DNA from 2 places in the Cupriavidus sp. 207A1 genome. Region 2 is predicted to be linked to the other one. Evidence: predicted binding sites of a transcription regulator. Region 2 holds the regulator's gene; the other holds the start of a gene.
What was found. Region 2 encodes sigma-54, which starts transcription at its own class of promoters, with help from an activator protein. Its sites were predicted from a motif close to TGGCANGNAANCTGCTTT; they were not measured.
Positions count from the first base shown of each region.

Region 1 (15,525 bases), on a different contig from region 2:
CGACGCCTATGTCAATTTCGCGCGCCGCGCGCCGTGGCAGGAAGCGGTGTGCTCGTCGCTGACCGAGATGTTCGCGCCGAAGATCCACCAGGAGCGGCTGGCCGGCTGGCCCACGCACTATCCGTGGATCGAGGCCGGCGGCCTGGATTACTTCCGCTCGCGCATCCCGCTGGCGCAGCGCGACGTCGACCACGGCCTGCGCGTGACGCTGGACTACTTCCGCAGCGCGGCGCAACAGCAGCGCGCCCTCGATATCCTGCAATTCAAGCTCGACGTGCTGTGGTCGATGCTCGATGCCATCCAGCAGGCCCAGCCATGACCGCCGGCACGCAAGACCTCGCCACCCCGACCCTGCACCGCACTTTCCGCCTGCAGTGGGAGGACTCGCAGCAAAGCTGGGTGCTGCTGTATCCGGAAGGGATGGTCACGCTCAACGACAGCGCCGCCGCGATCCTGCAACGCTGCGACGGCAACCATACGCTCGACATGCTGATCGACGACCTGCAGGCCGCCTTTGGCGTGCAGGGCATCGCGCCGGAGGTCCATGCCTTTGTCAAACATGCCACCGAACGCGGCTGGCTGGTCTGAGCCCGCGCCGCCCGGCCCGCCGCTGTGGCTGCTGGCGGAGCTGACCTACCGCTGCCCGCTGCACTGCGCGTTCTGCTCCAATCCGGTCGACTATGCCCGCCATGCGCAGGAACTGGATACCGCGCAGTGGTGCGACGTGTTCAGCCAGGCGCGCGCGCTGGGCGCGGTGCAGCTGGGCCTGTCCGGCGGCGAGCCGCTGCTGCGCAAGGACCTGGAGACGCTGGTGCGCCATGCGCGCGGCCTGGGCTTCTACACCAACCTGATCACCTCCGGCGTGGGCCTGACCGATGCCCGGCTGGCGGCGCTGCGCGAGGCGGGCCTGGACCATATCCAGCTGTCGTTCCAGGACTCCACCCGCGAGCTCAATGATTTCCTGTCGAGCACGCGCACGTTCGAGCTTAAGCAGCGCGTGGCCAGGCTGATCAAGGCGCACGGCTATCCGATGGTGATGAACTGCGTGCTGCACCGGCATAACCTGCCGCATGTCGGCACCATCATCGAGCTGGCCTTGCAGCTGGGCGCCGAGTACCTGGAGCTGGCCAATACGCAGTACTACGGCTGGGCCTGGGAGAACCGGCAGGCGCTGATGCCGACCCGGGAACAACTGCGCGAAGCCGAGGCCGTGGTGCAGCAGTACCGCGCGCGCATCGGCCGGCAATGCCAGATCCTGTTCGTGGTGCCGGACTATTTCGAGGAACGGCCGAAGAAATGCATGAACGGCTGGGGCACCACCTTCCTGGGCGTGGCGCCCGACGGCACCGCGCTGCCGTGTCACGCGGCCCGCATGCTGCCGGACCTGGCACTGCCCGACGTCAGGACGGAAACCCTTCACGACATCTGGCACCACAGCGACGCCTTCCGCCGCTTTCGCGGCACGCAATGGATGCCGCAGCCGTGCCGGTCCTGCGAGCACAGCGAGGCAGACCTGGGCGGCTGCCGCTGCCAGGCCTTCCTGGTCACCGGCGATGCCGCCGCGACCGACCCCGCCTGCGCCAAGGCGCCCGGGCATGGGCGCCTGCGCGAGATCGCGTTGGAGGGGCGGCTGGCGGTGGCGCAAGCGCGCGAGTATCCGATGGTGTTTCGCAGCGATGCCAACTCGTTGAGATTGGGTTCATCGCGGAATTCCGGACGATGAGGTTGGGCCGCGTGGACAGACGCGGTTGACTTCGTGGATGCGCCGGCCCTCACCCCCGGCCCCTCTCCCGCAAGCGGGAGAGGGGAGCAAAAAACAAGCGGGCACGAAAGGCCTGAGGTATCGCCCGCGACAACGCGTGCGAGCGCAGCGACGCACTCCGTGCCCGAGCAGTAGACCTAAGATTGGGAGCGCGCGCAGCGCAGCCGAAGGCGTCCCACCAATAGCGCCCGCAGCAGGTTGCCTACACCCTGTTGGGATCGTTCAAAAGTGGGGGATCGTAGGCACCGTCCCTGACTCACATAGCGTTAGCAGGTTCGAACGGGCACCCACGCCAAACGGAAATCACCACCGCCCGAATCACCAACGCCGCGGAATTGATTGCCAGCCGCACAGGCGACGCGTTTCTTGCCTACTTCTTGGCGCTCGGCCAAGAAGTAGGTCGCCGGCTGCGCCGGCGAAACAGCCACGCCCGCCAAGCACGACAAACCAAGAACCGACGGATGGGAGCAAGCGCTGAATCAACGCCCGCGCCGGCGCCGCCGCAAGCGGGTCTTGCGCCGGCCGCCGACGCCCGCAACGGCCCCGCGTCCGACGCAGCGTCCGCCGCCCACGCCCCGCCCCCCCTCAGCCGACCCCAAGCACCCACTCCGCCAGCTTCTTCGCATCATCCTCTCCCAGATTTCCATGCGGCGGCATGGGGATCCTGCCCCACGCCCCCTTGCCGCCCTCCCGGATCTTCTTCGCCAGCGACGCGGCCGCCTGGCTGTCGCCCTTGTACCGCGCCGCCACCTCGGCAAACCCCGGCCCCACCAGCTTCGACTGCATGCCATGGCAGGAAAAGCAGCCGCTCTTGTCCGCCAGCGCCTGCATCTCCGCCGCCGTGGCGGCCAGCGCCGCGCCCGGCAACATCGCGCCAACCGCAGCCAGCGCCATCCATTCTTTCTTCATACCTGTATCCCGATACCGTGGCGACCGGGCCCCGCGCACGCCATGCATCGCCGCTGCGATGCCATGTACGCGGGGCTGAATCACCGTTGATTCCCTCAGCTCTTGTGCAGCTTGAACACCCACACCGAGCCGCCCTGCTCCAGGAAGTTCACGCGCTTGGCCACCTCGCCGCCCCACAGCGGCACCGCGCCGCCCCAGCCGGAGACCACGGCGACGAACTGCTCGCCGTTCTCTTCCCACGTGACCGGCGGCGCGACCACGCCGCTGCCGGTCTGGAACTGCCACAGCTCCTTGCCGGTCTTCGCGTCGGCGGCCTTCAGGTAGCCTTCCGGCGTGCCCCAGAACACCAGCCCGCCGGCGGTGGTCATGGCGCCGCCCCACAGCGGCGCGCCGTTCTTGACCTCCCAGACGATCTTGCCGGTCTTGGGGTTGATCGCGCGCAGCGAGCCGATGTAGTCCTCGTTGAGCGGCTGGATGGTGAAGCCCGCGCCCAGGAACGCGGCGCCCTTCTTGTAGCTGATGGGCTCGTTCCAGATGTCCATGCCCCACTCGTTGGCGGGCACGTAGAACAGGCCGGTCTGCGGGCTGTAGGCCATCGGCTGCTGGTTCTTGCCGCCCAGGAAGCCGGGCGCCGCGAACACCGACTTGCCCTTCTTCTCGCCGTTGGCGGCGGCCGGGTCGCCGGGGCGCCCCTCGGCGACGTAGTTGGGGCGGCCGCTCTTCAGGTCGATGCCGGTGGCCCAGGTGATCTTGTTCACGAACGGGAAGGCATTGACCAGCTTGCCGCTGGTGGCATCGTTGACGTAGAAGAAGCCGTTGCGGTCGGCCTTGCCGCCCATGCGCTTGCCGTCCAGGTCGAAGGTGATGAACTCGTTCACGCCGTCGAAGTCCCAGCCGTCGTTGGGCGTGTTCTGGTAGTGCCAGACGATCTTGCCGGTGGCGGGATCGAGCGCCACGGTGGAGGCGGAGTAGAGGTTGTCACCCTTGCGGATATGGCTGTTCCACGGGCCCGGGTTGCCGGTGCCGAAGTAGGCCAGGCCGGTGGCCGGGTCATAGGTGCCGCCCAGCCACGTGGCCGCGCCGCCGGTCTTCCAGGTCTCGCCGGGCCAGCTGGCGTTCTGGGTGCCGGTCATGCCGATCTCGGTCTTGTTGCCGTCCTTGTCGTACTTGTAGCCCATGTGGCCTTCCACCACCGGCCGCGACCACACCAGCTGCCCGGTCTTCGCGTCGCGCGCCTCGACGCGGCCGACCACGCCGAATTCGCCGCCCGAGATGCCGGTCAGCACCAGGCCCTTGGCCACCAGCGGCGCGGCCGTGTACGAATAGCCGGCGGCGTAGTCCTCGAGCTTCTCTTTCCAAACCACCTTGCCGCTGTTCTGGTCCAGCGCCACCAGTTGCGCGTCGAGCGTGCCGAAGATCACCAGGTTGTCGTACAGCGCCGCGCCCCGGTTGACCACGTCGCAGCACGGCATGATGCCTTCGGGCAGGCGGTGCTCGTACTTCCACAGCTTGCGCCCGGTCTTCACGTCGAGCGCATAGATGCGCGAATACGACGCGGTGACAAACATCTTGCCGTCGTGGATCAGCGGCTGCGACTCCTGCCCGCGCTGCTTCTCGCCGCCGAACGAGAACGACCACGCCGGCACCAGCCGGCCCACGTTCTTGGTATTGATGCGCGCCAGCGTCGAATAGCGCTGCCCCTGCGGGCCCATGCCCCACGACAGCACGTCGCCGGGGGACTTCGCATCGTTCTCGATCATGGCGTCGCTTACCGCCGCCTGCGCGGCAACGCTCGCCGCGGCGGCCGCGATTGCCGCCGCGGTTGTCGCAATTGCCAGCCCTACTCGTAAGGTCCTCATTGCCATCTCCTCTCTTGTTTTCGATTTCGCTGGTGCGCCACTGCGCCACACACCAGCACGCAAATGGCAAATCCCATGCCAGTGGGGCGGGGCCCGATCACGCGCCCTGCAAGCCCGCCGCAAGGCTGCGGCCCGCGCCAGCGTGCAACACTGCGTTGCAGCTGCGCCAGAATTGAACAGGCACCGTCGGCCCCGTCACTGGCCCAGCGCGGCTTCTTCGTGCGCCGGGTAGAGATGGATCACGTTGCGCAGGTACTCGGCCGGCAGCGCGCCCCAGCGCGCATAGGGCTCGGGCACCGGCATGGCCATGACCTCGGCCAGGTCGCGTCCCTGCGCCGCGGCCTCGCGCAGGCGCGCGTCGAGCCATTGCAGGTAGGCACGCGTCTGCGCGATGGCTTCCGTGCCGCCCAGCGCGGGCCCGTGGCTCGGAACCAGCAGGCGCGCCCCGCTCTGCTCCATCAGCGCCTGCAGCCGCGCCAGGCTGTCGAGCCAGCGCCCGATATGCGCGTGCGGCGTGGTCGGAATGCGCTCGCGGAACACCAGCCCTCCGGCAAAGACGATGCCGGCGGCGCGGTCCAGCAGCACCAGGTCTGCGTCGGTATGGCCTTCCAGGCGGATCAGTTCCAGCGTGCGGCGCCCGATCGTCCGTGTGCCGGCCTCCAGCGCGTGCAGCGGCGGCGCGGGCTCGGTGCCGCGCATCCAGTCGCCGCACAGGCGGTAGAGGTTGCCGGCATAGGCCGCGCCCTCGCGGCGCGCGCCGTCGATGGTGGCGGGCAGCGCGCTGGCACCCACGTCGGCATAGGCCTGGTTGCCGAAGAAGTAGTCGGGATGCAGGTTCAGGTTCAGCACCAGCCGTACCGGCGCGCCGGTCAGCGCGGCGATGGCGCGGCGCTGCTGCTCGCCATACTCGCGCGAGGGGCCGGTGTTGATCACCACCACGCCGTCGCCGGTGTCGATGAAGGCGGTATTGATGATGTTGCAGCCATTGGCCGGGGCGAAGTCGGCATTGGCGCCTTCCAGCAGCCACACGCCGGCGGCGATCTCGCGCGGCGCCAGGCGGTAGTCAGGTGGCTGCGCGGGCGCCGCGAGGACCGCAGCAGTGGCCAGCCACAGCAGCAGCGCCGGCAATACGCGCTTCATGGCGACACCCGCGCCGCAATGCGGTTGCCGTTGTTGTCGTGGCCGGACACGGTCATGCCGGGCACCACCGCCTCGCGCAGGTCGAACGAGAAGATCGGGTTCTCCGCCACGGGCTCGTGCAGGGTCAGCCGCAACAGCGGCTGCCGCGTCGCGTCGGCCAGCACCAGCGTCTCGAGATAGAACGCCGGGATGCCGGCGACCAGGCCGGTATCCATCGGGTGCATCACGCGCAGGCGCACGCGCGCGCCGGCCTGGTCCTGGCCGTGACCCAGGCCAGGGAACATGCGCGCCTCGACCCGGTTGAGGGTGCGGCTCCAGCTGCCGTCGCGGCGGGTCGCCCCGGGCACGGTGCAGCCACCGCCGCCGGCGTCGACCCACGCGCTGCCGACATGCCAGGTGCCGTCGCGCGTGCGCGCCGCCACCCGCACCGGCGAGGCCTGCTCCAGCTTGAAGCGGAACGACAGCGACGGCCGCACCCGCAGCGGCTCGAACGCCAGCACCGGGCGGATCGGGTTGCGGTCCACCGCCACCACGATGCGCTCGACCTCGCCCAGCGCCGACGCGTCGAAGGCAATCGGCACGCGCATCGGGTCTTCCGCGAAGGCGGGCCCGGTCACGCGCACGCGGCTGTCGAACACTACCGGGCCCTGCTGCAGCAGCTCCTTGTGGATCCAGGCCCATTGCGGCGACTGCATCGGATCGCTGTGCACGATGCCGGCACCGGCGCCCGGTGCAGCCGACACCGTCGGGACAGACAGCGCCAGCCATGCCAGCGCCAGCAACGCCATGCCCTGCCGGTGGCCGGTCATGCCGGTTGCCCGCGACGCGCCATGCCGCGCTGCGGGTCGTAGCCGCGCAGCGCCAGCGCGAAAAACACCACCGCGCTGGCCGCGACGATGGCCAGGCTGTGCGGCGCCAGCTGCCCGTACAGCGCAAAGCGGATCGCCTCGACCGCATGCGTGAACGGGTTCAGCCGCGCCAGCTGGTACACCGCCTCGGCGCCCGACTCCTGCAGGCGCCACAGCGGATACAGCGCCGAGCTGATGAAGAACATCGGGAAGATGACGAAGTTCATGGTGCCGGCAAAATTCTCCAGCTGGCGCACATGGACCGACAGCAGCAGGCCGAGCGCGCCCAGCATCAGCGCCGCCAGCGTCATCGCGCCCAGGCCGGCCAGCAGGTGCAGCGGCGCGAAGCGGATGCCGAACGCCGCCGCCACCAGCAGGAACGCCGCCATCTGCAGCAACGACAGCAGCGTTCCCGCCGCCAGCTTGCAGCCCAGCAGCCAGCCGCGCGGCAGCGGCGCGGTCAGCAGCAGCCGCATCACGCCCATCTCGCGGTCGTACACCATCGCCAGCGACGACTGCATGCCGTTGAACAGCGCGATCATGCCCAGCAGCCCGGGTGCGACATAGACCTGGTATTCGATGTAGCTGTCGTACGGCGGCGCGATCGCGACCCCCAGCGCATTCTGGAAGCCTGCGGCGAACACCAGCAGCCACAGCAGCGGCCGCACCAGCGACGACAGCAGCCGCCCGGGCTGGCGCAGGTATTTGTGCAGTTCGCGGCCGCAGACCGCGCGCAGTGCGCGCCAGCGATGGCGCATCGACGGTGGCAGGGTGGCGGGCATGGTCATGGGGTCAGGTCGGGGCGCGGCACGCGGTGTCGGCTTCGTCGGCGCCCAGGGTGTCGAGGTTGTTCTTCGGATGCAGCACGCCTTCGACCGGCGCCGTGCCGACCACGCCGTCCGGGTGCGCCAGCATCAGCGGCTGGCGCAGCTGGCGGTCCCAGCGCCGGAACGACAGCGGCGGGCCCTTGAAGCCGTCCACCACCACCTGCCCCGCGGCCAGCGCCTGCGCCTGCGCGGCAAAGCCCCCGGGCTGCCGCACCACGCTTTCGGCAATGGCCTTGACCGCGACCCACGCGGCCCAGTCGTAGCCGGTCATCGGCCGGCCCGCGGCGCGGGCGAAGCGCCGGTTGAGCTGCGGCCCGCCGTTGCGCTCCCAGGTCCAGTGCCAGGCCTGCGCACCCAGCCCGCTGGCGCCAACCACCGGGCGCGGCAGCTGCGTGGCATAGGGCAGGCCGCGCGCGAATTCGCCGTCGGCGTCGGCCACCACCACCACGTCGTAGTCCGCGCCACCGGTCAGCAGCCTGACATTGGCCTGGTCGCGCTCGCGCGGATCGTTGGACAGCCGGAATGCGCGCTGCGCGCTCCAGGCAATGCCGAAGCGCCGCGCCGCGCCCGTCAGCGCGTCGCGCTGCGCGGCGTCGGTCGGGGACGGCCCGCTCAGCAGCAGCGCGCGGCGCCACTTGCGCGCGGCCAGGTATTGCATCAGCGCGTCGGCGCGCATGCGCAGGCTCGGCAGCGTATGCAGCAGCACCGGCGCGCAGCCGGCGCCGCGCAGCGCATCGTCGTCGGCCGAGACATTGAACAGCAGCGCCTCGCCCGGCCTGACCGCGCCCACCGCGGCCCGGACCGCGGCCGCCGGCAGGTCGAGCACGATGTAGCGCGTGCCCTGTCGCGCCAGCGCCGCGACCAGCGTGGCCACCTCGGCTTCGGTGCGGGCCTGCTGCGCCTCGAGCCGGAGCGACTGGCCCGCGGCCTCCAGCGCAAAGCGCGCTTCCGCCGCGGCCACCTGGGCGGCGTCGAGCGCGCTGCCCTGCGGCTGGTCGGGATAGCGCTGCGCCAGCCGCCGCGGCGCGTGGCGGGCATCGTCGGCCAGCGACACCACCGCCACGCGCACCTCCGCGCCATGCAGCGGCGACGCCAGCGCCGCCGCAAGCGTAAAGGCCAGCACGGCCAGGGCCCGCTCAGTCATCGATCGCCACCGAATGCGGCACGCGGCCCGCCTTGAGCGTGGCCACCGCCTTGCGGCTGGCGGTGTCGACCACGCTGACATCGTCGGACAGCCCGTTGGCAACGTAGAGCCGGGCGTTGTCGCGGCTCAGCGCCAGCCCCCATGCGCGCCGTCCCACCAGCACGTAGTCCTGCACGCGGCGCGACGCCACCTCCACCACCGCGACATGGTTGGCGCGGCCCAGCCCGATATAGGCGTGGCTGCCGTCGCTGCGCGCCGCCATCCCGACCGGGGTCACGTCTTCGGCGCGCATGCCGCGCGGCGCGAAGGCAATGGTCTGCACCACCTCCAGCGTATCGGTGCGGATCACGCTGACGCTGGCCGACAGCTCGTTGGAGACCCACAGCTCCTTGCCGCCGCGCACCAGCAGCAGCCGGCGCGGCCGGTTGCCGACGCGGATATTGCGCACCACCTTGCGCGTGGCGACGTCGACCACGTGGACCAGGTTAGCCACCTCGGAAGCCACGTACACCTGCCGTCCGTCCGCGCTGACCCTGACGCCCTCCGGTTCCTCCCCCACCGCGACCGCGAACACGCGCTTGCCGGAGCCGGTGTCGTAGGCCGACAGCAGCGCGTCCTCTTCATTCGACACGTAGAGCGTGCGGCCGTCCTGGCTGAGATCGAACAGCTCCGGGTCGTCGCCCACCGGCAGGGTTGCCACGGTCTTGCGGGTGGCCACGTCGACCACGTCGACGCGGTGGTCGTCGCTGCAGGCCACGTACAGCCGCGCGCGATCCGGCGACAGCTGCAGGTGGCGCGGCCGCCGGCACTGGCGCCACGACGCCAGCTGCTGGCCGCTGGCGGCAGCGTAGGCGGTCAGCGCGTCGTCCTTTTCGCTGGAGACAAAGACCTGGCCGGTGGCGGCGCGCGCGGGGCCGCCCTGGGCGCCCTGCGCGCCCTCGGCCAGGCCGGCGGCAACCAGCAGCGCCGTGGCCAGCAGCCAGGCGCCGGCAAGCCAGGCGGGGGATGGCATCGGCTTCATGCGGTCAGCTCCGTTTGCGCCGCGCGGCTGATCGACGGCGTCATGGCGAGGAAAGCGGCTTCCAGCGTCGCGGCCGCGGTGACGCCCAGCAGCGCGGCCGGGGTGCCGTCGAAGCGCACCGCGCCACGGTCCAGCACGATCACGCGGTCGGCCTGCTCCACCTCCTGCACCAGGTGGGTCGCCCACAGCACGCCGGCGCCTGCGTGCCGCGCCAGCCGCCGGGTCTCGGCCAGCAGCTGCACGCGCGAGGCCGGGTCGAGTCCCACCGTCGGCTCGTCGAGCAGCAGCATGGCCGGCTCATGCAGCAAGGCGCGCGCCAGTTCGACCTTGCGCCGGCTGCCGCCCGACAGCTCGCGCACCGGCGCTTGCGCGCGCGGCGCCAGGCCGAAGGCCTGCAGCAGGCGCGCGATCCGCTGCGCCGCCTCGCGCCGCGGCAGGCCATGCAGGTCGGCATGGAAGCGCAGGTTGGCCAGCACCGGCAGGTCCAGGTCGATGGCGGGCTGCTGGAATACGATGCCCAGCTGCGCCAGCGCGCGCACCGGGTCGCGCCGCATGTCGCAGCCCATCACCATGACCTGCCCGGCATCGGCGACGAACAGGCCGCCGAGGATCTGGAACAGCGTGGTCTTGCCCGCGCCGTTGGGCCCCAGCAGCGCCACGAACTCGCCGCGCCGCACGCACAGCGAGACCCCGTCGAGCGCGACGCGCCCGCCGAACGCCTTGCGCACCGCGTCGCAAGCAAGCGCCGGCGCTTCCTGGATTGGCAGTGCGTTCATAACTGCTCCTTCGCCCGGGCCGTGCCCGCACGCTGGGCAAAGCTGCGTTCGGTGTCCCAGGCCTGGCGCAGGAAGGCTTCGTATTGCGCGGTGCCCAGGTAGGTCAGCTCCTGGTCGTAGCGGGCCAGCTCGGCGAGATGGCGCGGGTGCTGCATGGCGGCGCGGAACGCGTCGTGCAGGCGCCTGACGATGGCCGCATCGGTGCCGCGCGGCACGCCGATGCCATAGGGCGAGTTGTGGACCGCATCGGCGAAGCCCAGCTCGGCCACGGTCGGCACCTCGGGCCAGCGCGCCGAGCGCTGCGCGCTGAACACCGCCAGCAGGCGCAGCTTGCCGGCTTCGACGAACGGCGCGAAGCCGGTGGAATTGACCCCCGCCATCAGCGAGCCGTTGGCCACCGCCAGCATCTGGTCGGCGGTGCCGTGGTACGGCACGTGCAGGTAGCGCACGCCGCTGCGGCCCAGCACGTCCTCCATCGCCAGGTGCGCGGTGGTGCCGATGCCGGTCGAGCCCACGGTCAGCCGGCCCGGATGCGCGCGGCCCCAGGCAATCAGCTCGCGCAGCGAGCGCCACGGGCTGTCGGCGGGCACCACGACGCCGAAGGTATAGCCCGAGATCATCAGCACCGGCTGGATGTCGCGCAGCGGCTGCCACGCGGTCTTCTGCTGATGCGGGAAGCGGTACACCGTCAGCGGCAGCTGGCCGATGGTGTAGCCGTCCGGCCGCGCGGCGGCAAGCAGGCCGCCCACCAGCGTGCCGCCGGCGCCGGGCCGGTTCTCCACCACGATCGGCTGCCCCAGCTCACGCCCGGCCAGTTCGGCCAGGATGCGCATCGAGATATCGGTGGCGCCGCCGGCTGGCCACGGCACCACCAGCGTGACCGGACGCGACGGATAGGCGTGTGCGCCCTCGGCCCGCGCGAAGCCCGCCGGCAACAGGCCGAGGCACATCGACAGCAGGCAGGCAAGGCAACGGAACATGGCGAAGCACCGGACCGGGTTGGGATGCGGTGTGACAGAGCAAGGCCGATACCATGTGCGATGCAACACGGCATGCCGCATCCCCGCGGACCTTGCCTGGCCGGCGCTGCACCGCTGCCGGCCGCCGGCTCGCAGCGACGCGTGCTGCGATGCGCCGCGCGGCACTGTGCCGTGATGGAACACTGTCCCGCTGATGGCAACGCCCCCTTGTCCTGTTTTGTGACAGGGCGCAGGCCCATGCTGCCGCCCGGTACGAAAACTGCTGAAGCCCTGCCCACAGGCGCGGCCCGATGCAGGCATGCGCCGCTATCCCGAGGAGACCGACCATGCCAGCCATCCCGCGCCCTGCACCGCCAGGCCAGCGGCCATCCCGACTTCCGCGCGCCGTCGCAGCCCGCCCGTGCCGCTGCGCCGCGGTGCTGTCCGCGCTGATCACGCTGCTGTGCCAGCGTGCCGCTGTGGCGCAACAGGACACTGTTGCGCCAAACCAGGACAGTACGCTGCTGCCCGAAGTGCTGGTGGTGGCCGCCGCGCCGCTGCCCGGCATCGGCGTGGCCAGCGACCTGGTGCCCTACACCGTGCAGACCGTGCGCGGCAGCGAGCTCGGCGGCGCGCGCGCCGGCAACCTGGCCGACTACATGAACCGCCACCTCGCCGGCGTCAACGTCAACGACATCCAGGGCAGCCCGTTCCAGACCGACATCACCTACCGCGGTTTCCGCGCGTCATCGATCCCAGGCGTGCCGCAGGGACTGTCGGTTTACCTTGACGGCATCCGCGTCAACGAGCCCTTTGGCGACGTGGTCAGCTGGGACATGATCCCGGAGGCGGCGCTGGCGAGCGCGTCGCTGGTGTCCAGCGCCAACCCCGCCTACGGTCTCAACACGCTCGGCGGCGCGCTCGCCATGACCACGCGTTCCGGGCTGGACTCGCCCGGCTTCACCGCCGACCTGTCCTACGGCAGCCATGCCCGCAAGCGCGCCGACCTGTCCGGCGGCATACGCAGCGACGGCGGCTGGCATGCGTTCGCCGCCGGCACGCTGTTCCAGGAGCATGGCTGGCGCGACCATTCCGAGGGCCGGCTCGGCAATGTCTTTGCCAAGGCGGGCTACGCCGGCGCCAGCAGCAGCTGGGACGTGTCCGTGCTGCACGGGCGCAGCACGCTGACCGGCAACGGCCTGGTGCCCAGCTATCGCGCGGCTGACGGCGGCACGCTGCCCGAGCTGTACCAGTCCAACCGGCGCGCGGTCTACACCTATCCCGACCAGACCCGCAACCAGGTCACGCAGGCCGCGCTCAACGGCCGCCACTGGTTCGACGACAAGACCAGCGCCGCGGCGCTGGCCTATGTGCGCAACAGCCGCCGCGACACCGCCAACGGCGACGTGAACCCGGACTACGAGGCCTACGCCGAAGACTGCGAGGACGGCTTCGACGCCGACGGCAGCCCGCTCGGCGACGACTGCGGCATGACCCGCGCCGAAGGCGCGGCGCTGCACCCGGCGGTGCTCAACACCAGCCATATGCGGCAGCAGACCGTCGGCATGGCGCTGAGCCTGGCGCGGGAGAGCGAGCACCACGTGACCAATGCCGGCCTGACGCTCGACCGCAGCCGCCTCACCTATTCGCAATACGCCCAGCCCGGCAGCTTCACCGACGACCGCGGCGTGGTCGCCGACCCTGCCGCGGCCAACGCCCTGTTCTCCGGCGTCAGCGGCAACGCGCGCACGCTGGGCCTGTACCTGTCCGATACCTGGTCGCTGACGCCCACCACCTTCCTGACCGCGTCGGCGCGCTGGAACCATGTCACCGTCAGCAATACGCTGCGCAACAGCGACGGCAGCGAGCAGCCGCGCGAAAGCTTCACCTATCGCCGCCTGAACCCGGCGCTGGGGCTGGCGCAGAAGCTGGGCGGCGGCGTCACGGTGTTCGGCGGCTATGCGCAGAACAACCGCGTGCCGACCGTGCTCGAACTCGGCTGCGCCGATCCGGAACGGCCGTGCCGGCTGCCGGCCGGCCTGCAGGCCGATCCCTACCTGAAGCAGGTGGTGTCGCATTCGTTCGAGGCCGGCGTGCGCTGGCACCCGCGCCCGCACACCGAGCTCACGGCGTCGCTCTACCGCATCGACAACCACGACGACATCCTGTTCGTGCGCGCGCCGAACACGCAGCTCGGCTACTTCGCCAACTTCGACCGCACCCGCAATCAGGGGCTCGACCTGAGCGCGCGCCACCGCCTCGGCCCGGTCACGCTGCGGCTGGCCTACAGCTACCTGCAGGCCACCTACCAGTCCGCCGGCGCGCTGGCCGCCGGCGAACGCACCATCGACATCCGCCCGGGCATGCGCATGGCCGGGCTGCCGCGCCATACGCTCAAGCTGGGTGCGGACTGGCAGGCGCTGGCCGGCCTGGTGCTGGGCGCCGACCTGGTGGCGGTATCGGGCTCGGCTTCCAGCGGCAACGAGGACGGCCTGCGCAGCGACCCGCAGGCGGGCGCAGCCCCGCAGGCGGCCGACTGGAGCACGCCCGGCTACGCCACCATCAACCTGCGCGCGGCGTATCAGGTCAGCAAGCGCTTCGAGATCTACGCGCGCGTGGCCAACCTGCTGGACCGGCGCTACGAGACCTATGGCCAGATCGCCAACGACGTCTTTCCCGGCGGCAGCCTGGTGCGGCCGCACGTGGCGCCGGGCGACGCCGCCAGCGCGCTGTTTGTGGCGCCGGGGGCGCCGCGCAGTTTCTGGCTGGGTGTGGTGTTCCGGATGTAGCGCCGCGATCTTCACGATTCCTTACAGACAACGGCGCCGGCACAATCTATTCTCCTGTCGCAAATGGAATCCCCCACAACAAGGAGAATGCAATGAAATCCGTCCTGGCCCTTCTGGTTGCGTGCAGCGCGCTGCTCGGCGGCTGCGTGGTCGCCCCCTATGACACCTACGGCGGAGGCCCGCAGGGCTGCCCGCCGGGCCAGGCCAAAAAGGGCAACTGCCGCATCGACGCGTACGGCAACGAGTCGTTCTGCCCGCCGGGCCAGGCCAAGAAGGGCCGCTGCTAAACCGGCACGGGCCGGCGCCCGCCTCGCCGGCCGCTTGCGCCAGGCGGGCCGGCAGCCGGACAATGGCGGCTGCGGACATCCTTTTCGCAGGAGCGCGCCATGCCAACCCGGTCCCTGCCCCGCCGTCACCTCGTCCTCTTTTGCATAGCCGCCGCCCTGCTCGGCGCCTGTGCCACGCTGCAGCCCGAGCAGACTGGCCAGCAGATGATCGGCAGCCCCGAAAGTGCGGTGCGACAGACTTTCGGGCCTCCCACCGAGACCCACCGCCTGGCCGACGGCACCAGCCGCTGGCTGTGGTCGCGGCAGCCTTTCGGCCATGAGGTCTATGCCGCCGATTTCGACGCCGCGGGCAAGCTGACCCGCTACCGCCAGATGCTGACCGAGGCCGAAATCTATCGCGCCCAGGTCGGGGTCTGGACCAAGCAGGACGTGCAGCAGCACTTCGGCCTGCCGCGCGAGCCGGTGCAGTATTACCCGCTGATGCAGCGCGAAGCCTGGTCCTGGCGCATGTACAAGGACGGCCTGCAGACGGCGCACTTCAGCTGCTATTTCGACAACGCCGGCGTGCTGCGCCAGACCATGATCATCGTCGACCCGCTTGGCGGCGACGCGCGCCGCGCGCGCTGACGGCTGACGCTGAAGCCGCGTCCGGTGCCAATGCCGGCAGCAGGGGCTCCCCGGCCCCGCCACCGTTTTGCGCGCAGAATGGAGGCGATGCGGCAATGCCCGCCAACCCTCCATGCGGAAAACCAACGTGACCACAGCCATCCTGCTCGAGAACATCCACCAGAGCGCCAACGCCCGGCTGGCCGAAGCCGGCCTGCAGGTCGAGCGCCGCACCGGCGCGCTGGCCGGTGCCGAACTGCGCCAGGTGCTGGCCGACCATGAGGTGATCGGCATCCGCTCCGCCACCCACCTGCGCGCGGACGATATCCGCAGCGCGCCCGGGCTGCTTTCGATCGGCTGCTTCTGCATCGGCACCTCGCAGGTCGACCTCGACGCGGCCACCGCCGCCGGCATCCCGGTCTTCAACGCGCCCTTTTCCAACACCCGCTCGGTGGCCGAGCTGGTCGTTGCCGAAGCGGTGATGCTGCTGCGCCGGATCCCCGAGAAGAACACGCTCGCGCATGCCGGCAAATGGGCCAAGGGCGCAGCCGGCGCGTTCGAGACGCGCGGCAAGACCATCGCCATCGTCGGCTACGGC
Region 1 covers NZ_JBYOJO010000024.1:48,634-64,158, reverse strand. Annotated here, with positions in the region: gene pqqC (pyrroloquinoline-quinone synthase PqqC) at 1-319, shown strand, start outside; gene pqqD (pyrroloquinoline quinone biosynthesis peptide chaperone PqqD) at 316-588, shown strand; gene pqqE (pyrroloquinoline quinone biosynthesis protein PqqE) at 560-1,723, shown strand; gene AC3FMM_RS30260 (c-type cytochrome) at 2,348-2,671, opposite strand; gene AC3FMM_RS30255 (PQQ-dependent methanol/ethanol family dehydrogenase) at 2,767-4,530, opposite strand; gene AC3FMM_RS30250 (quinoprotein relay system zinc metallohydrolase 1) at 4,726-5,670, opposite strand; gene AC3FMM_RS30245 (quinoprotein dehydrogenase-associated SoxYZ-like carrier) at 5,667-6,479, opposite strand; gene AC3FMM_RS30240 (ABC transporter permease) at 6,476-7,306, opposite strand; gene AC3FMM_RS30235 (type 1 periplasmic-binding domain-containing protein) at 7,311-8,489, opposite strand; gene AC3FMM_RS30230 (PQQ-dependent catabolism-associated beta-propeller protein) at 8,482-9,510, opposite strand; gene AC3FMM_RS30225 (ABC transporter ATP-binding protein) at 9,507-10,286, opposite strand; gene AC3FMM_RS30220 (tripartite tricarboxylate transporter substrate binding protein) at 10,283-11,266, opposite strand; gene AC3FMM_RS30215 (TonB-dependent receptor) at 11,593-14,034, shown strand; gene AC3FMM_RS30210 (hypothetical protein) at 14,127-14,321, shown strand; gene AC3FMM_RS30205 (hypothetical protein) at 14,421-14,948, shown strand; gene serA (phosphoglycerate dehydrogenase) at 15,061-15,525, shown strand, end outside.
Region 1: AC3FMM_RS30255 (PQQ-dependent methanol/ethanol family dehydrogenase) is a predicted target of sigma-54. The motif match lies at 4,594-4,611, and genes of this name have one in related genera.

Region 2 (15,525 bases):
GCGCCACGCCGTCATCAATTTTCCGCATCCGCTGCTGCGCCAGGGCCTGGTGATCCTCGACACGCCGGGCCTGAACGCGATCGGCACCGAACCCGAACTGACGCTGCGGCTGATCCCGGATGCGCACGTGGTGGTGTTCGTGCTGGCCGCCGACGCGGGCGTGACCAAGAGCGACCTCGAGCTGTGGCGCAGCCATGTCGGCGCCGGGCACCGGCGCGGCTGCCTGGCGGTGCTCAACAAGATCGACGGCCTGTGGGATCCGCTGCGCCAGCCCGGCGAAATCGCGCAGGAAATCGCGCGGCAGGTGTCGACCACCGCGCAGGTGCTGGGCATCGAGCAGTCGCGCGTGTATCCGGTGTCGGCGCAGAAGGGGCTGGTGGCCAAGGTCACGCGCGACGACACCCTGCTCGCGCGCAGCGGCCTGCCGGAGTTCGAGCACGTGCTGTCGGACCAGCTGATTCCGCGCCGGCGCGAGATCGTCTCTGACCAGGTCTACCGGCTGGTGCAGGACATGGCGCGCGCCGCGCAGCAGCTGCTGCAGAGCCGCCGCCGCGATATCGTCGAGCAGTTGTTCGAGCTGCGCGGACTGCGCGGCAAGAACCATGCGATGGTCAAGCACATGCTGATGCGGGTGCAGGGCGAGAAGGACGAGTTCGAGCAGAGCATCAGCAAGTTCCAGGCGCTGCGCCTGGTCTTCGGCCGCCACAGCGCCGACATCATCAAGAGCCTGCAATTGCGCGACGTGCGCCGCACCATGCGCAGCGCGCGCGAGCATATGAAGGAGCGCTTCTTTTCGCGCGGCCTGCGCGAGGACATGGACGCATTGTTCGCGCAGCTGAGCGGGCTGGTGAGCGATGCCGACAACAAGATCGGCCAGCTGCACCAGTTGATCGAAAGCATGTACCGGCGCTTCAATGCCGAGCACGGCTTCACGCTGCCCGCGCCGATGCAGTTCACCGCCGAACGCTACCTGACCGAGCTGCAGGAGACGCTGCGGCTGGTGCAGGCGCATTTCGGCACGATCAGCATGCTGACGCGCTCGCGCCCGCAGCTGGTGCAAAGCGCTTTCAACACCATGGCCAGCCGCGTGCTGGAGAATTTCCGCGGCCTCAACCGCGACATCGAGGTCTGGCTCAAGTCGGTGATGACGCCGCTGGAAGCCCAGGTGCGCGAACACCAGAAGCAGCTGCGCCGGCGTGTCGATTCGATCGAGCGCATCCATGAAGCCACCGACACGCTGGAAAGCCGCATCGCGCAGCTGGAGGAAGTGCTGAACGGGCTGGATGAACGCAGCGGGCGCATCGAGGCGTTTGCCCAGCGGCTGATGCGGCCGGCGGCGGATGCGGACAGTGCCAGCCTTGCGGTAGCGTAGCCGGGCAGCTCTTGCCGACCGGTATATCATGTGGCGCCGCGCCTTGCGGCGCCTTTTTCTTTGGCGCGCCGATGCCCATGTCCGCTCGCCACGCAGTTGCCACACCGATGCCCCGCAAACCAGCCCCCCGTACCGCACCAGCCCTGCCTGATGACCTCCGTGTGCCCCTTGACTTCGGCGCGCGCGTGGTCGACTGGCAGCGCCGGCACGGCCGGCACGACCTGCCGTGGCAGAACACCCGCGACCCGTACCGGATCTGGCTGTCCGAGATCATGCTGCAGCAGACCCAGGTCAGCGCGGTGATCGAGTACTTCCAGCGTTTCGTCGCGCAGTTGCCCACGGTGCAGGACCTGGCGGCGGCGCCTGCCGACCAGGTCATGGCGCTGTGGGCCGGGCTGGGCTATTACTCGCGCGCGCGCAACCTGCACCGCTGCGCCATGCAAGTGGTCGGCGAGCATGGCGGGTGCTTCCCCACCGACCCCGCGGTGCTGGTCACGTTGCCGGGCATCGGCCGTTCCACCGCGGCGGCCATTGCCGCGTTCAGCGCGGGCGTGCGTTCGCCGATCCTGGACGGCAACGTCAAGCGCGTGTTCGCGCGCTGCTTCGGCATCCATGGCCATCCGGGCGAGCGCGTGGTGGAAACGCGCATGTGGCAACTGGCCGAGTTGGCCTTGCCTGCGCCTGGCCCACGCCAGGCCGACGACATGGTGGCCTATACGCAGGGGCTGATGGACCTTGGCGCGACGGTGTGCTCGCGCGGCAAGCCCGCCTGCCTGGCCGATGCCGCAGCGTGCCCGCTGTCCGCAGATTGCGTCGCGCGCCGCGACGGCCTGACCGGCGTGCTGCCCGCGCCCAAGCCGCGCGTGGCGATCCCCGAGCGCAGCACGGTGATGCTGCTGGTGCGGCGCGAGCGTGAAGTGCTGCTGCGCCTGCGTCCGGACAGCGGCATCTGGGGCGGCCTGTGGAGCCTGCCGGAGATGCCGGTCGACACCGTGCCCTTCGACGCGGAAGACGCCGAGGCCCGCGCGCTCGACTACGCGCGCGCTTTCGGCACCCCCGCGCGCGCCGTGCTGGCCGGCGAGCTGACCCATGTGTTCACGCACTTCCGCCTGCTGATCCGCGCCATCCGGGTCGACCTGAATGTGGAGGCGAACGTGCTGCGGCAGGACAGCGCGACGCCGGCCGGGCAGCGCTGGCTGTCGCTCGACGATCTCGATGCGCTGGGCACGCCCGCGCCGGTGCGCCGGCTGCTTGAGGACCAGGCGCGGGTGGGCTTGTTCTGAAGCGGGAGTGGGCGCGGGAGGAGAGACCGCCTACAGCATGTGGTTCTGCCGCATGTAGCGGTGCACGATCTCGATGCGCATGCCCGCGTCGGGCAAGGCCATCAGCATCTGCTTGGCCTTCAGCGGCACCGGCAGCAGCTCGCACAGCCGGTTGGCGACCCAGCTCGGGTCGTCCCACAGGTAGGGCTCGTCGAAGGGCATGCGGTCGGGCTGCTCGGCGTGCAGCCGCGTGACGATGCGGCGCAGCGCGTCCAGGCATTCGCCCAGCAGTTCCAGCTTGCAGTCGATGATGTCGGGCGGGAGCACGTCGGCGCGCGCCACCAGCAGGCCGTCGTCGCGGGTTTCGTGGCTGATGATATGGAAGCGCTCGCGGCCGCGCGTGCGGATCAGCAGCACGCCCAGCTGCTCCATGTTGCAGTCGACGATTTCCGCGAGGCAGCCGACCAGTTCGGGCACGGTGGGCTGGTTGGGCCGGGCCACTTCCTCGCCGCTGGCGATCAGGCAGACGCCGAACGGCGCGCTGTCGCGCAGGCAGTTGCGCACCATGTCGACATAGCGCGCCTCGAACACGCGCAACGGTAGCCGTCCACCGGGAAACAGCACGGTGTGCAGGGGAAACAGCGGCAGGTTTTCGAGCGTCCGTGGCGGGTCTTCGGACCCTGCGGGACGGTAGAGGTCGGTCGAGGACATGCGGTGCAGGCTTGGGGTCGCGCAGCATTGGGCCGCCAGGCCAACGCCGCGCTCAGATGCCCCGTGCAGCCCGGGGTGCCATGCCGCGTGCGTCAGCCCGCCGGTGCGAGCTCTCGGTGTCTGACCAGCACATTACCATGTGCCCGGAAATAGTTGGCGAGCCTTTCGGCAATATAGACCGAGCGATGCTGTCCGCCGGTGCAGCCGATCGCCACGGTCAGGTAGCTGCGGTTGTCGGCGATGAAGCTTGGCAGCCACTTTTCCACGTAGGCGCGGATATCCTCGGCCATCGCCAGCACCATCGGCTGCGCCTGCAGGAAGTCGATTACCGGCGTGTCGCGGCCCGTCAGCGGCCGCAGCGCCAGGTCGTAGTACGGGTTCGGCAGCGAGCGCACGTCGAACACCATATCGGCATCGCTGGGCACGCCGTGCTTGAAGCCGAACGACTCGAACAGCAGCGTCAGGCGCTGGCTGTCGTCGCGGATCAGCTCCTTGATCCAGCTGCGCAGCGTATTGGTGCGCACATTGCTGGTGTCGATGCGGTGCGCGGCCTCGGCAAGCGGGCTCAGCAGCGCGCGCTCCATCTCGATCGCTTCCATCAGCGCCGTGTCGTTGAACGCGCCGCCGCCACCGGCCACGCCGTCGGTGCGTGCCGACAGCGGATGGCGGCGCCGCGTCTCGGAGTAGCGCTGCACCAGGGCGTCGGTGCTGGCGGTCAGGAAAATGACCTCGACCTGGTGCTCGGCGGCCAGCGCGCGCACGGTGTCGGGCAACTGGTCGAGCGACTCGCGGCTGCGGATGTCGGTAGCCACGCCCAGGTGCGTGTAGCCCTGGCTGTCGAGGTAGCGGGTCAGTTCAGGGATGAACTGCGCCGGCAGGTTGTCCACGCAGTAGTAGCCTGCATCTTCGAGGACGTTCAGTGCGACGGATTTGCCGGAACCGGATATGCCGGTGATGAGGATGATGCGCATAGCAACTGAAGCATAGCATCAGGTGCCGGCTGCGTCATGACAGCAGTTTGACAGCAGAAAAAATGGCGAACCGCCCGGTTCGCCATTTGGGTCGCCATTTCGCCGGTGGTGGCGCTCAGGCTGCCTTCGACAGGCATTCCTTCATGTAGGCCTTGTATTCATCGCCCTTCTTGCCCTTGCCAGACTTGCTGCAGGCAGCCATCTTGTCCTGCTGGGTCTTGGGCGCGCCGGACTTCGACAGGCATTCCTTCATGAACGCCTTGCGTTCGTCGCCCTTCTTGCCGGAGGCCTGCGCATTGCAAGCCTTCATCTTGTCCTGCTGGGTGTTGGCCGCGGGCTTGTCCGGATTGGCCGGGGTGGCAGGCGTGGCCGGCACGGCAGGCGTTGCCGGGGCCGGGGCCGCGGCCGACGGCTTGGCCGGCGTAGCAGGGGTGGCCGGCGTGGCGGTCTGCGCAAAGGCGCTGGCTGCGAACAGCGGGGTCACTAACGCGCACACTGCAATCAGGGTCTTCATGCTTGCTCTCCTCGGGGGTGGACAACCTTATCGCCGCGCGCCGGGGTCGGCGTTGCAGCTTCCGCAACGGGCGTGATGCCCATTACAGCACAAAACGGAGCATGCCTGAGAAACGTTGACGAGCGCTTGCCACGCCGTTGTAAGCAATTGAAAACCGCGGCGGACGGTGGCTTACAGCAGCCGGCCCTGGCCGCGCGAGACCGCATCGGCCTGCATCGCGGCGCGCTGGCGGTCCATGAAGTCGCGCAGCGTGTCGATGCCGCGCAGGCGCAGGATGGTGTTGCGCACGGCGGCCTCGACCAGCACGGCAAGGTTGCGACCGGCCGCCACCTGGATCTTGACCATGTGGATGGGAAGCCCGAGCACGTCCAGGTACTGCGAATCCAGCGGCAGCCGCTCGAATTCGCCGTCGTTGCGCCGCACCAGCTGCACCACCAGCTTGATCTTCATCTTCCGCCGCACCGCGGTCTCGCCGAAGATGGTCTTGATGTCGAGCAGCCCCAGGCCGCGCACTTCCAGCAGGTTCTGCAGCAGCGGGGGGCAGCGGCCTTCGATGAAATCCGGCCCCAGCCGGACGAAATCGACGGCGTCGTCGGCCACCAGCCCGTGGCCGCGCGAGATCAGTTCCAGGCCCAGTTCGCTCTTGCCGAGGCCCGATTCGCCCATGATCAGCACGCCCATGCCGAGGATGTCGAGGAACACCCCGTGCATGGTCACGCGCGGCGCCGAGATGCGCGACAGGTACAGGCGCAGGTGGTCGATCACCGCGGCGGACGACACCGGCGTGGTGAACAGCGGCGTCGACGAGCGCGTGCAGCGCAGTTCCAGGTCCGGCGGCGGCTCCATGCCGTCGGCGATCACCAGGAACGGCGGCTCCAGCAGGATCAGTTCGCCCATCTGGCGCTTGCGGGTCTCGTCGTCGAGCCGCTGGTAGTACGTGATTTCGGGCTTGCCGAGGACCTGGATCCGGTTCGGGTGGATCAGGTTGAGGTGGCCCACCAGGTCTGCGGCGGAGGTCGCTTCGCGGGCGAATTCCACGTCAAAGGCGCGGTCCGCGCCCTCCAGGCCGGCGACCCACGAGAGTTTGAGGTCGGCTGCGTTGTCGTCGAAGATGGACTGGGAGGTGACGCCGGTGAGTTCCATGCGGTATGGCTGGTAAGGCGGTGTTCGAAGCGCGTGGCGCTTGCCCGGTCTGGTGCCGGCCCGCTCCGGGGGAGTCAGTGGATCAGGGATGCCATGCGATCAGCAGTTCGTGCACGGCATCGGGCGTGGGCAGGGTCGCCAGGCCCTCGCGCATGTCGCGATCCGACAGCAGTTGCGCGATCTCGGACAAAATTTCCAGGTGCTGCTGTGTGGCCTGTTCCGGCACCAGCAGGAAGATCAGCAGCGACACCGGCTTGCCGTCCGGCGATTCGAACGGAATCGGCTCGGCCAGGCGCATGAAGGCGGCAAGGGGCTGCTTCAGGCCCTTGATGCGCCCGTGCGGAATCGCCACGCCGGCGCCCAGTCCGGTCGAACCCAGCGACTCGCGCGCGAACAGGTTGTCGGTGACGATGGCGCGCGCCACGCCATGGTTGTTCTCGAAGAGGAGCCCGGCCTGCTCGAACACACGCTTCTTGCTGGTGACGCTGACGTCGAGGGTGATGTTGCCGGGTGGCAGCAATTTGGCCAAACGATTCATGGGCGATGCGCAGGATTTCAGTTAGCGGGCGGATCGTTCCGCCGGGCAGCGGCTGGCTCCCTGACCGCCGCCGGCGGAGGAGACGTCCGGCCCATTATAGAGCAGCGGCTACCCTTGCATTGTGCGGTGCAGCGCGAGCAGGCGCGGCCACGAGTTCTCTCTCTTTGTATGGCGCAGCATACACCTTGGCGCTGCGCTTGCGAACATTTCGGGCTTCCCTGCGTGGCAAGGTTTGCTCCGCTGCCACAGCCGGCACTGTGCCAGGGCGCAAAAAAGCCGCGCTTCGGCGCGGCTTGCCTGTGGAATCCTGGTTCAGCAGCCCTCTGCGGGGCTGCCGGGCACGGGTTTATTGCTGCATTTGCGCTGCGGCCATCTGGTACTTGACCGCTTCGCGGTCGTGGCCTTGCACGCGATCCTTGTAGCGAATCACCTGACGGTCCAGCTTGTCGACGAGTGCGTCGATCGCCGCATACAGGTCTTCGTGATGCGCCTCGACAAAGATGTCCTTGCCCTTTAGATGCAGATTGATTTCCGCGTACTGACGCCGGTCCTTTTCCTTGTGATTGTCGACAGAGAGCAGCACGCTAACGCCAATGACTTGATCGAAATGCCTGACGATTCGCTCCAGCTTCGTTTCCACGTACTCACGCAGAGGGGGCGTGATGTCCAGGTGGTGTCCACTGATCTTGAAGTTCATAGCGCTTCTCCTTCTGAAAGAGCCTCACCAGGCAGGCGGTGGGCTCGGCTACAAAGACTTGCGGAGATTCACTGCGGGGATCTTCAGGGCTTCGCGATATTTGGCAACGGTGCGGCGTGCGACAACGAAGCCTTGCTCACCCAGCAGTTCGGCGATGCGACTGTCGGAAAGGGGATTCCTCGGGTCTTCGGCTCCTATCAGTTGCTTGATCAAGGCGCGGATGGCCGTTGATGAAGCCGCGCCACCGGTTTCGGTGGACACGTGGCTGCCGAAGAAGTACTTCAGTTCGAAAGTACCCATCGGCGTGGCCATGTATTTATTGGTCGTCACCCGGGAGATGGTTGACTCGTGTAAACCCAGTGTATCGGCAATCTCCCGCAAAACCAAGGGGCGCATGGCGATTTCACCGTGGGTGAAAAAGTTCTTTTGACGCTCGACAATGGCTTGCGAGACACGCAGGATCGTGTCGAACCTTTGCTGGATGTTCTTGATCAGCCAGCGCGCCTCCTGCAGCTTTTGCTGCAGCCCCGCGGTGCCGGTCTCGCCCTTGGCGCCGCGCAGGATCTGCGCGTACATGTCGTTGATGCGCAGCCTCGGCATCACATCCGGATTGAGCTGCGCGATCCAGCCGCTGCCGCTTTTGCGCACGAATACGTCCGGCACGACGAAATCCGCCTCCGGCCGGCTGTACGCGTGGCCGGGGTAGGGGGCCAGCGAGCGGATCAGGTCGTGCGCGGCCTTCAGCGCGACTTCGTCGACCTGCAGCGCCTTCTTCAGCCGCGTGTAGTCGCGTACCGCAAGCAGTTCCAGATGATGGGTGACGATGGTCAGCGCCAGTTCGCGCTGCGGGTGGGTCAGGCGGCGCAATTGCAGCGCCAGGCATTCGGCGGCATTGCGTGCGCCGACGCCGGCCGGATCGAAGCTCTGCAGCAGCGTCAGGATGGCGTGGACTTCGTCGGGGTCGAACTCCAGCTCTTCGGGCAGCTCCGCGCAGATCTCTTCGAGCGAGGCGCTCAGGTAGCCGTCGTCGTCGAGCGATTCGATCAGGAAGATGGCGAGCCCCTTGTCGCGCGCCGAGATCTTCAGCGGTGTGAGTTGCTCCATCAGGTATTCGCGCAGCGTGGGCTCGGCATCGCGCAGCTGCATCGGCGTCTTTTCGTCCTCGTCGCCTTGCGGCCGGCGGGCGAAGTCGTCCAGGCTCCAGTCGCTGTTGCCGTAGTCGTCGCCGCTGCTGTTGTCGCCGTAGCTGTCATCGGCGGCGCCTTCGGCGCGGGCGTCGCCATTGCCCTGGGGCTCGGCGGGGGCGGGCGCGGGCGCGCTCTGTACGTTGACCGAGCCATCGGCCGCCACGCGCAGCGGGCTTTCGATCCAGTCGTTCTCCCGCTCGAGCAGCGGGTTTTCCGTCAGCGCCTGTTCGACTTCCTGCTGCAGTTCCAGCGTGGAAAGCTGCAGCAGCCGGATCGACTGTTGCAGCTGCGGGGTCAGTGCCAGGTGCTGGGAGAGGCGGAGCTGTAGCGACGGTTTCATGCGACCTATTTTATGCGCATCTTTCCGATGTTGGAACGGAAATTGCTATCGCTTATGCGCCGTGATCGCCGCTGACTCTCCCGCCGCGCAGCCATGGCTGCCCGTGCCGGGCAGCCGTCTTGTCACATGCGGAAGTTCTCGCCCAGGTAGACGCGCCGCACGGCGTCATTGGCGATGATGTCTTCGGGCTGGCCCGCGGCCAGCACCGTGCCTTCGCTGATGATGTAGGCGTGGTCGCAGATGCCGAGCGTCTCGCGCACGTTGTGGTCGGTGATCAGCACGCCGATATTGCGCGCCTTGAGGAAGCTGACGATGCGCTGGATCTCGCCCACGGCGATCGGGTCCACGCCGGCGAAGGGTTCGTCGAGCAGGATGAAGCGCGGCGACGACGCCAGCGCGCGCGCGATTTCCACGCGGCGGCGCTCGCCGCCGGACAGCGACAGCGCCGGGTTGTTGCGCAGGTGCGCGATCTGCAGGTCGTCGAGCAGGGCATCGAGGCGGCGCTCGATCTCGGCCTTGGCCAGCGGCTTGCCCTTGTCCAGCTGCAGCTCCAGCACCGCGCGGATGTTCTCCTCGACGTTGAGCTTGCGGAACACCGAGGCTTCCTGCGGCAGGTACGACAGCCCCATGCGCGCGCGCTCGTGGATCGGCAGGCCGCTGATGTGGTCGCCGTCGAGCACGATATCGCCTTCGTCCAGTGCCACCAGGCCGACGATCATGTAGAACGACGTGGTCTTGCCCGCGCCGTTGGGGCCGAGCAGCCCGACCACCTCGCCGCTCTTGACGTCGAGCGAGACGTCCTTGACCACCGTGCGCGAGCCATAGCGCTTCTTCAGGTGGCGCACGACCAGCGTGCTGCCGCCGGGCAGGACGGAGTTGGCTTCGACGACAGGCTTGTCGGCAATGGTGGCGGTATCGGTCATGGGTACGGTCAGGGTTTGTTGGCGGGCGCGGGCGCCGACTTCAGGTCCAGCGGCGAGCCGCCTGCGGTGCCGGACTTCTGGTCCTGGCGCGGCGACAGCACCGCGCGCACGCGGCCGGACGGGTTGGCCGCCGCGGCATCGCCGCTGCCGCCGCCCGCCGCGGTATAGAGTTCCTTGCGGCTGTCGTAGGTCAGCACCGCGCCGCGGATCTCGTCGACCAGCTTGGCGCCCTGCAGCCGCGCCATGCGGGCATTGCCGATCAGCTTTGAGAATTCCTGCTTGCCGTCGTACTCGATGCGGTCGCCCCAGCCGTCGATGTATTCGTCGACACCCTCGCGCTTCTGGCGGATATAGGCCTGCCTGCCCGGCTTCGAGGTGGCCACGGCGAACTGGTAGCCCTCGGGGTCGGTGCGCAGCTCGGCGGCGTCGGACTTCAGGATCATGGTGCCCTTGGTCAGCACCACGTTGCCGGTCAGCGTATAGATCTGCTTGACGTCGTCATAGCTGGCGTTGTCCGCCTCCAGCACCATCGGCTTGTCGCGGTCCGCGCGCTCGGCTAGGGCAGGCTGGGCCAGCAGGCCGAAGGCCAGGGCCAGCGCGAGCAGGGCCGGGGCGGTGCGTCGACGGGACGATGTCGTCAGGGAAGCGGTCATGTTGGCAGGGTTGCTTGAGGGCGTCTGGATGCGTGGTGGTGCGGTTTGCGCGGACTTTGGCGCGTGCGCTGCAGGGCGGTGCCGGCCGGCACCGCATGCACGGCTGCGCCGGACCGGGACTCAGGATCCTGGCGCACGGCCCGGGGACGGCCCGGTGATGATGGTGCCGCGTACATTGCCGAGCAATTGTACTTCGCGGGTGACGTTGTTGAAGATCAGTCCGTTGGCGGTCATGACCGAGGGCCCGCGCGTCAGCTTGACCGGCTTGTCGGTCTTGACGATGTCGTCATTGACCAGCAGCTGGAAATAACTCGACGCCGCGGTCAGCTGCGGATCCTTGGACGGGTCCTTGCCCTGCTGGCGCAGCACGTGGCCATTGCCGTACAGGTCGATCACCGTGCCTTCGGCGTTCATGCGGCCGATGTCGGCGCGCGCGGTCACCGGCGGGCGGTCCGGCTCGTAGGCGCGCATCGCGGGGCGCGTGACCTCGTAGGTCTGGTCGTCCTCGAAATGGACCATGCGCTCGCCGGTGAAGCGGATCTTGGTACTACCGTCGGGCGCCAGCTCGGTGGCCGAGAAGCGGTCCATGAAGTAGTCCGGCTCGTGCTTCTTGGTGGTCTGCGCGGCCTGGTCTTCCTTGGGGGAGTTGATCTGGACCAGCCAGAACGTGCTGCCCGCCACGATGGCCATCAGCAGCAGCGGCAGCAGCCGCATGACGATGCCGCTGAGGGAGGCGAGGAGTGCCTGCATGGTGTCCTTGGCGTTGTGCTGCTGGTGCCGTCGGTGGCGCGCCGGCTCAGATGACCTTGGCGCGGGTCAGGTCGTGGATATGCAGCGCGCCGGTCAGGCGCCCGTCGTCGTCCACCACCAGCAGCTGGTTGATGCGGTTGGCTTCCATCACCTGCACGGCTTCCACCGCCAGCTGGTCCTGGTTGACCACGTGCGGGTTGCGGTGCATGACCTCGCCGATCGGCACGGTCTTCCAGTCGCGCGGGGTTTCCAGCAGGCGGCGCAGGTCGCCGTCGGTGAACACGCCGATGGCGCGTCCGTCGGGATCGACCACCGCGGTCATGGCCATGCCCTTGCGCGTGATTTCCATCAGCGCCTGGGCCAGCGGCGTGCTTTCGCGCACCTCGGGCACGGCGTTGCCGGTGCGCATCACGTCGCGCACGTGGGTCAGCAGCTTGCGCCCGAGCGCCCCGCCGGGGTGCGAGCGGGCGAAGTCTTCCTCGCCGAAGCCGCGCGCATCCAGCACCGCCACCGCGAGCGCGTCGCCCAGCGCCAGCGCGGCGGTGGTGCTGGCGGTCGGCGCCAGGTTCAGCGGGCAGGCTTCCTTCTCGACCGCAGCGTCCAGATGGACGTCGGCCAGCTTGGCGAGGTTGGAGTCCGGGTTGCCGGTGACCGAGATCAGGCGCGCGCCGATGCGCTTGACGATCGGGATGATCGACAGCAGCTCGCCGGTCTCGCCGGAATTGGAGAAGGCGATCAGCACGTCGTCGCGCGTGACCATGCCGAGGTCGCCGTGGCTGGCTTCGGCCGGATGCACGAAGAACGCGGGGGTGCCGGTCGAGGCCAGCGTGGCCGCGACCTTGCGGCCGATATGGCCGGACTTGCCGATCCCGGAAACGACCACGCGCCCGGTGCATAGCAGGATCAGCTGCACGGCACGGGCAAAGTCGCCGTTCAGGCGGCCGGAAAGTGCGGAAACCGCATCGGCTTCAGTCTGGAGCGTGTCGCGGGCGAGCCTGAGTGCTCGATCCGCATCGAAATTGGCTATCATGGCGACGAAGTATACCAACGAATGCGACCGCACCTGAGCCGACCCCTGGCGCGCGTCGTGCTCGCCCGTGCTCGCCGTATTTCCGCCGGCAGGGTGCCCGTGCCGGGTCGGCCGCGCGCCTCGCCGGTCACCCTGACCGCCTGATGCATTCTCCGCTGGAACTGACCTTGGTGCTGCTGGCCGCCGCCGTGTTCGGCGTGGTCGCGTTCCGCATGCTGCAGCTGCCGCCGATGCTGGGATACCTGGCCGTCGGCATCCTGATCGGGCCGCATGCGCTGGGGCTGGCCAGCGATACCGCGCAGACCAAGTACCTGGCCGAATTCGGCGTGGTCTTCCTGATGTTCTCGATCGGGCTGGAATTCAGCCTGGCCAAGCTGCGCGCGATGAAGCGGCTGGTATTCGGCCTGGGCGGCTCGCAGGTGGTGCTGTCGATGCTGGCGGTGGTGCCGGCCAGCTGGGCCTTCAACTGGCTGTTCCCGTTGTCGTGGCAGGCCTCGGTGGCGCTGGGCGGGGCCCTGGCGATGTCGTCCACCGCGATCGTGTCCAAGATGCTGTCCGAGCGCATGGAGCTGGAAAGCGAGCACGGGCGCAACATCATCAGCATCCTGTTGTTCCAGGACCTGGCGGTGGTGCCGCTGCTGATCGTGATTCCGGCGCTGTCGCGCGACCCGGGCGACCTGGTGATGGCGCTCGGACTGGCCACGCTCAAGATCGTGGTGGCGCTGGGCACGATCTTCTTCCTGGGCCAGCGCCTGATGAGCCGCTGGTTCCATGTGGTGGCGGCGCGCCGTTCGCAGGAACTGTTCATGCTGAACCTGCTGCTGGTGACGCTGGGCATGGCGGCGTTGACCGAGCGGCTGGGCCTGTCGATGGCGCTGGGCGCCTTCATGGCGGGCATGCTGATCTCCGAGACGCCCTACCGCCACCAGGTGGAAGAAGACATCAAGCCGTTCCGCGACGTGCTGCTGGGCCTGTTCTTCGTCACCATCGGCATGCTGCTCAATATCCGCGTGGTGCTGGACCACGTATGGCTGGTGCTGGCGCTGCTGGTGGTGCCGGTGCTGTTCAAGCTGGTGCTGATCGCGGTGCTGGCGCGGGTCTTCGGCTCGCGCCAGGGGGTGGCCATCCGCACCGGGCTGGGGCTGGCGCAGGCGGGTGAGTTCGGCTTCGTGCTGCTGAACCAGATCGACGGCCTGAACCTGGTCGACCCGGTGCTGATCCAGGTGATCCTGGCGTCGATGCTGCTGTCGATGCTGGCCGCGCCCTTCCTGATCCAGTACAGCGACGCCATCGTGCTGCGCTTTGCCGCCAACGAATGGCTGATGCAGTCGCTCAACATGACCCGCATCGCCGCGCAGAGCCTGCAGACCGAGAAGCACGCCATCATCTGCGGCTTCGGCCGCAGCGGCCAGAACCTGGCGCACATGCTGGAGCGCGAGGGTATCAACTACGTGGCGCTTGACCTGGACCCCGACCGGGTGCGCGAGGCCGCCGCCGCGGGCGATACCGTGGTCTACGGCGACGCCGGCCGGCGCGAGGCGCTGATCGCGGCGGGCCTGCACCGCGCCGCGGCGCTGATCGTGACCTATGCCAACACGCCGTCGGCGCTGAAGGTGCTGCACCATGTGCAGGAGCTGGCGCCGGCGCTGCCGGTGATCGTGCGCACGGTCGACGATTCTGAGCTCGACACGCTGCAAAAGGCCGGCGCCACCGAGGTGGTGCCCGAAATCATCGAAGGCAGCCTGATGCTGGCCTCGCACGCGCTGGTGCTGCTGGGCGTGCCGATGCGGCGCGTGGTGCGCGGCGTGCAGCAGGCGCGCGACGCGCGCTACAGCCTGCTGCGCGGCTATTTCCACGGGCGCGACGACGAAGAGGACATGGTCGAGCGCGACTCCGTGCGGCTGCATTCGGTGTCGCTCGGCCCGCAATCCACCGCGGTGGGCAGGCGCCTGGGCGTGCTGGGGCTGGAGCGCATCGGGGTCGAGGTGACCGCGGTGCGCCGGCGCGGCATCCGCGCCTTCGACCCGCAGCCCGAGACCGTGCTGGAGCCCGGCGATATCGTCGTGCTGCGCGGCCCGCCCGAGGCGCTGGAGGCCGCCGAGACGCGCATCCTGAACGGCTGAGCGCCGGATCTGGCGCCGCAGCAAGCCTTAGTGCGGGCGCGGCTCGACCCAGGACTCCGGCAGGTTGTCCAGCACGGCGCGCGGATCCAGCGAGCGGATCGGCACGTCGCGATCGGCCGGGATGCGGCCTTCGCCCTGCAGCATCAGGTAGCGCAGGCAGCACACCCGCAGGAAGGATGAGAAGTTGCCCGCCACGGCCTCGCTGCCACGGTGTTCGGTGAGTTCGTCGTGCAGGCGCGTGATCAGCTGGTTGACGGTCATGCCGTCGCGCTGCGCCAGTTCTTCCAGCACTTCCCAGAACAGGCTTTCCAGCCGGATGCTGGTGGCCGCGCCGTGCAGGCGCAGCGAGCGCGACTGGCTCTGGTAAGACGCCGGATTGGCGCGGATAAAGATTTCACACATCGAGGGCTCCCTGGCGGGCGGGCGGCGCGGCCGGCAGGCCGTGCATGGCCTGCCGGGTCGGCAAGCCATGCATCGCGCGTGGCGGCGCCGCGTGCGGAAAGCACTAATGTACGATCCGCGTGCCCAGCACCGCAAGAAACTGCGCCAGCCAGGCCGGATGCGCCGGCCAGGCCGGGGCGGTGACGAGGTTGCCGTCGGTGTGGGCCTGGTCGACCGGGATCTCGGCATAGGTGCCGCCGGCCAGCTTCACCTCTGGCGCGCAGGCCGGGTAGGCCGAGCAGGTCTTGCCTTCCAGCACGCCCGCGGCCGCCAGCAGCTGGGCGCCGTGGCACACCGCGGCAATCGGCTTGCCGGCCTGGGCGAAGTGCCGCACGATCTCCAGCACGCGCGCGTTCAGGCGCAGGTATTCGGGGGCGCGCCCGCCCGGGATGACCAGCGCGTCGTAGCTGGCCGGGTCGATCTCGGCAAAGCTGGCGTTGAGGGTGAAGTTGTGGCCGCGCTTCTCGCTGTAGGTCTGGTCGCCCTCGAAATCGTGGATCGCGGTGGCGCACGCGTCGCCCGCGCGCTTGTCGGGACACACGGCATCGACGCTGTGGCCCACCATCTGCAGCGCCTGGAACGGCACCATGGTTTCGTAGTCTTCGGCGTAGTCGCCCACCAGCATCAGAATCTTTTTTGCCATCGTGGTCTCCTGTATGGTTACGGGTGTCCGGCGGGTGCCGGACGCGGCAAGCCGGCTCGGGCAGCCGGTCCGGCCGGCAGGGCCATTGTGCTGGGCGCCCCGGTGGCGCGGGTGGTAATGGGTTACCACGGCGGGTTACCGCGCGTCCGCAGGTTGCCGCCGCCGCTTTCTGACTGGCGCGCCGCGCGCCCATCCCCTGATCCCTATGGCAGATTCCATCATCCAGT
Region 2 covers NZ_JBYOJO010000018.1:122,685-138,209, forward strand. Annotated here, with positions in the region: gene AC3FMM_RS27105 (dynamin family protein) at 1-1,372, shown strand, start outside; gene mutY (A/G-specific adenine glycosylase) at 1,480-2,655, shown strand; gene AC3FMM_RS27115 (LON peptidase substrate-binding domain-containing protein) at 2,686-3,345, opposite strand; gene rapZ (RNase adapter RapZ) at 3,438-4,316, opposite strand; gene AC3FMM_RS27125 (PsiF family protein) at 4,432-4,830, opposite strand; gene hprK (HPr(Ser) kinase/phosphatase) at 5,002-5,973, opposite strand; gene AC3FMM_RS27135 (PTS sugar transporter subunit IIA) at 6,056-6,511, opposite strand; gene hpf (ribosome hibernation-promoting factor, HPF/YfiA family) at 6,858-7,208, opposite strand; gene AC3FMM_RS27145 (RNA polymerase factor sigma-54) at 7,257-8,735, opposite strand; gene lptB (LPS export ABC transporter ATP-binding protein) at 8,858-9,658, opposite strand; gene lptA (lipopolysaccharide transport periplasmic protein LptA) at 9,667-10,311, opposite strand; gene lptC (LPS export ABC transporter periplasmic protein LptC) at 10,432-11,061, opposite strand; gene AC3FMM_RS27165 (KpsF/GutQ family sugar-phosphate isomerase) at 11,108-12,091, opposite strand; gene AC3FMM_RS27170 (monovalent cation:proton antiporter family protein) at 12,235-14,214, shown strand; gene AC3FMM_RS27175 (ribbon-helix-helix domain-containing protein) at 14,242-14,616, opposite strand; gene AC3FMM_RS27180 (DJ-1/PfpI family protein) at 14,720-15,298, opposite strand; gene AC3FMM_RS27185 (adenine phosphoribosyltransferase) at 15,504-15,525, shown strand, end outside.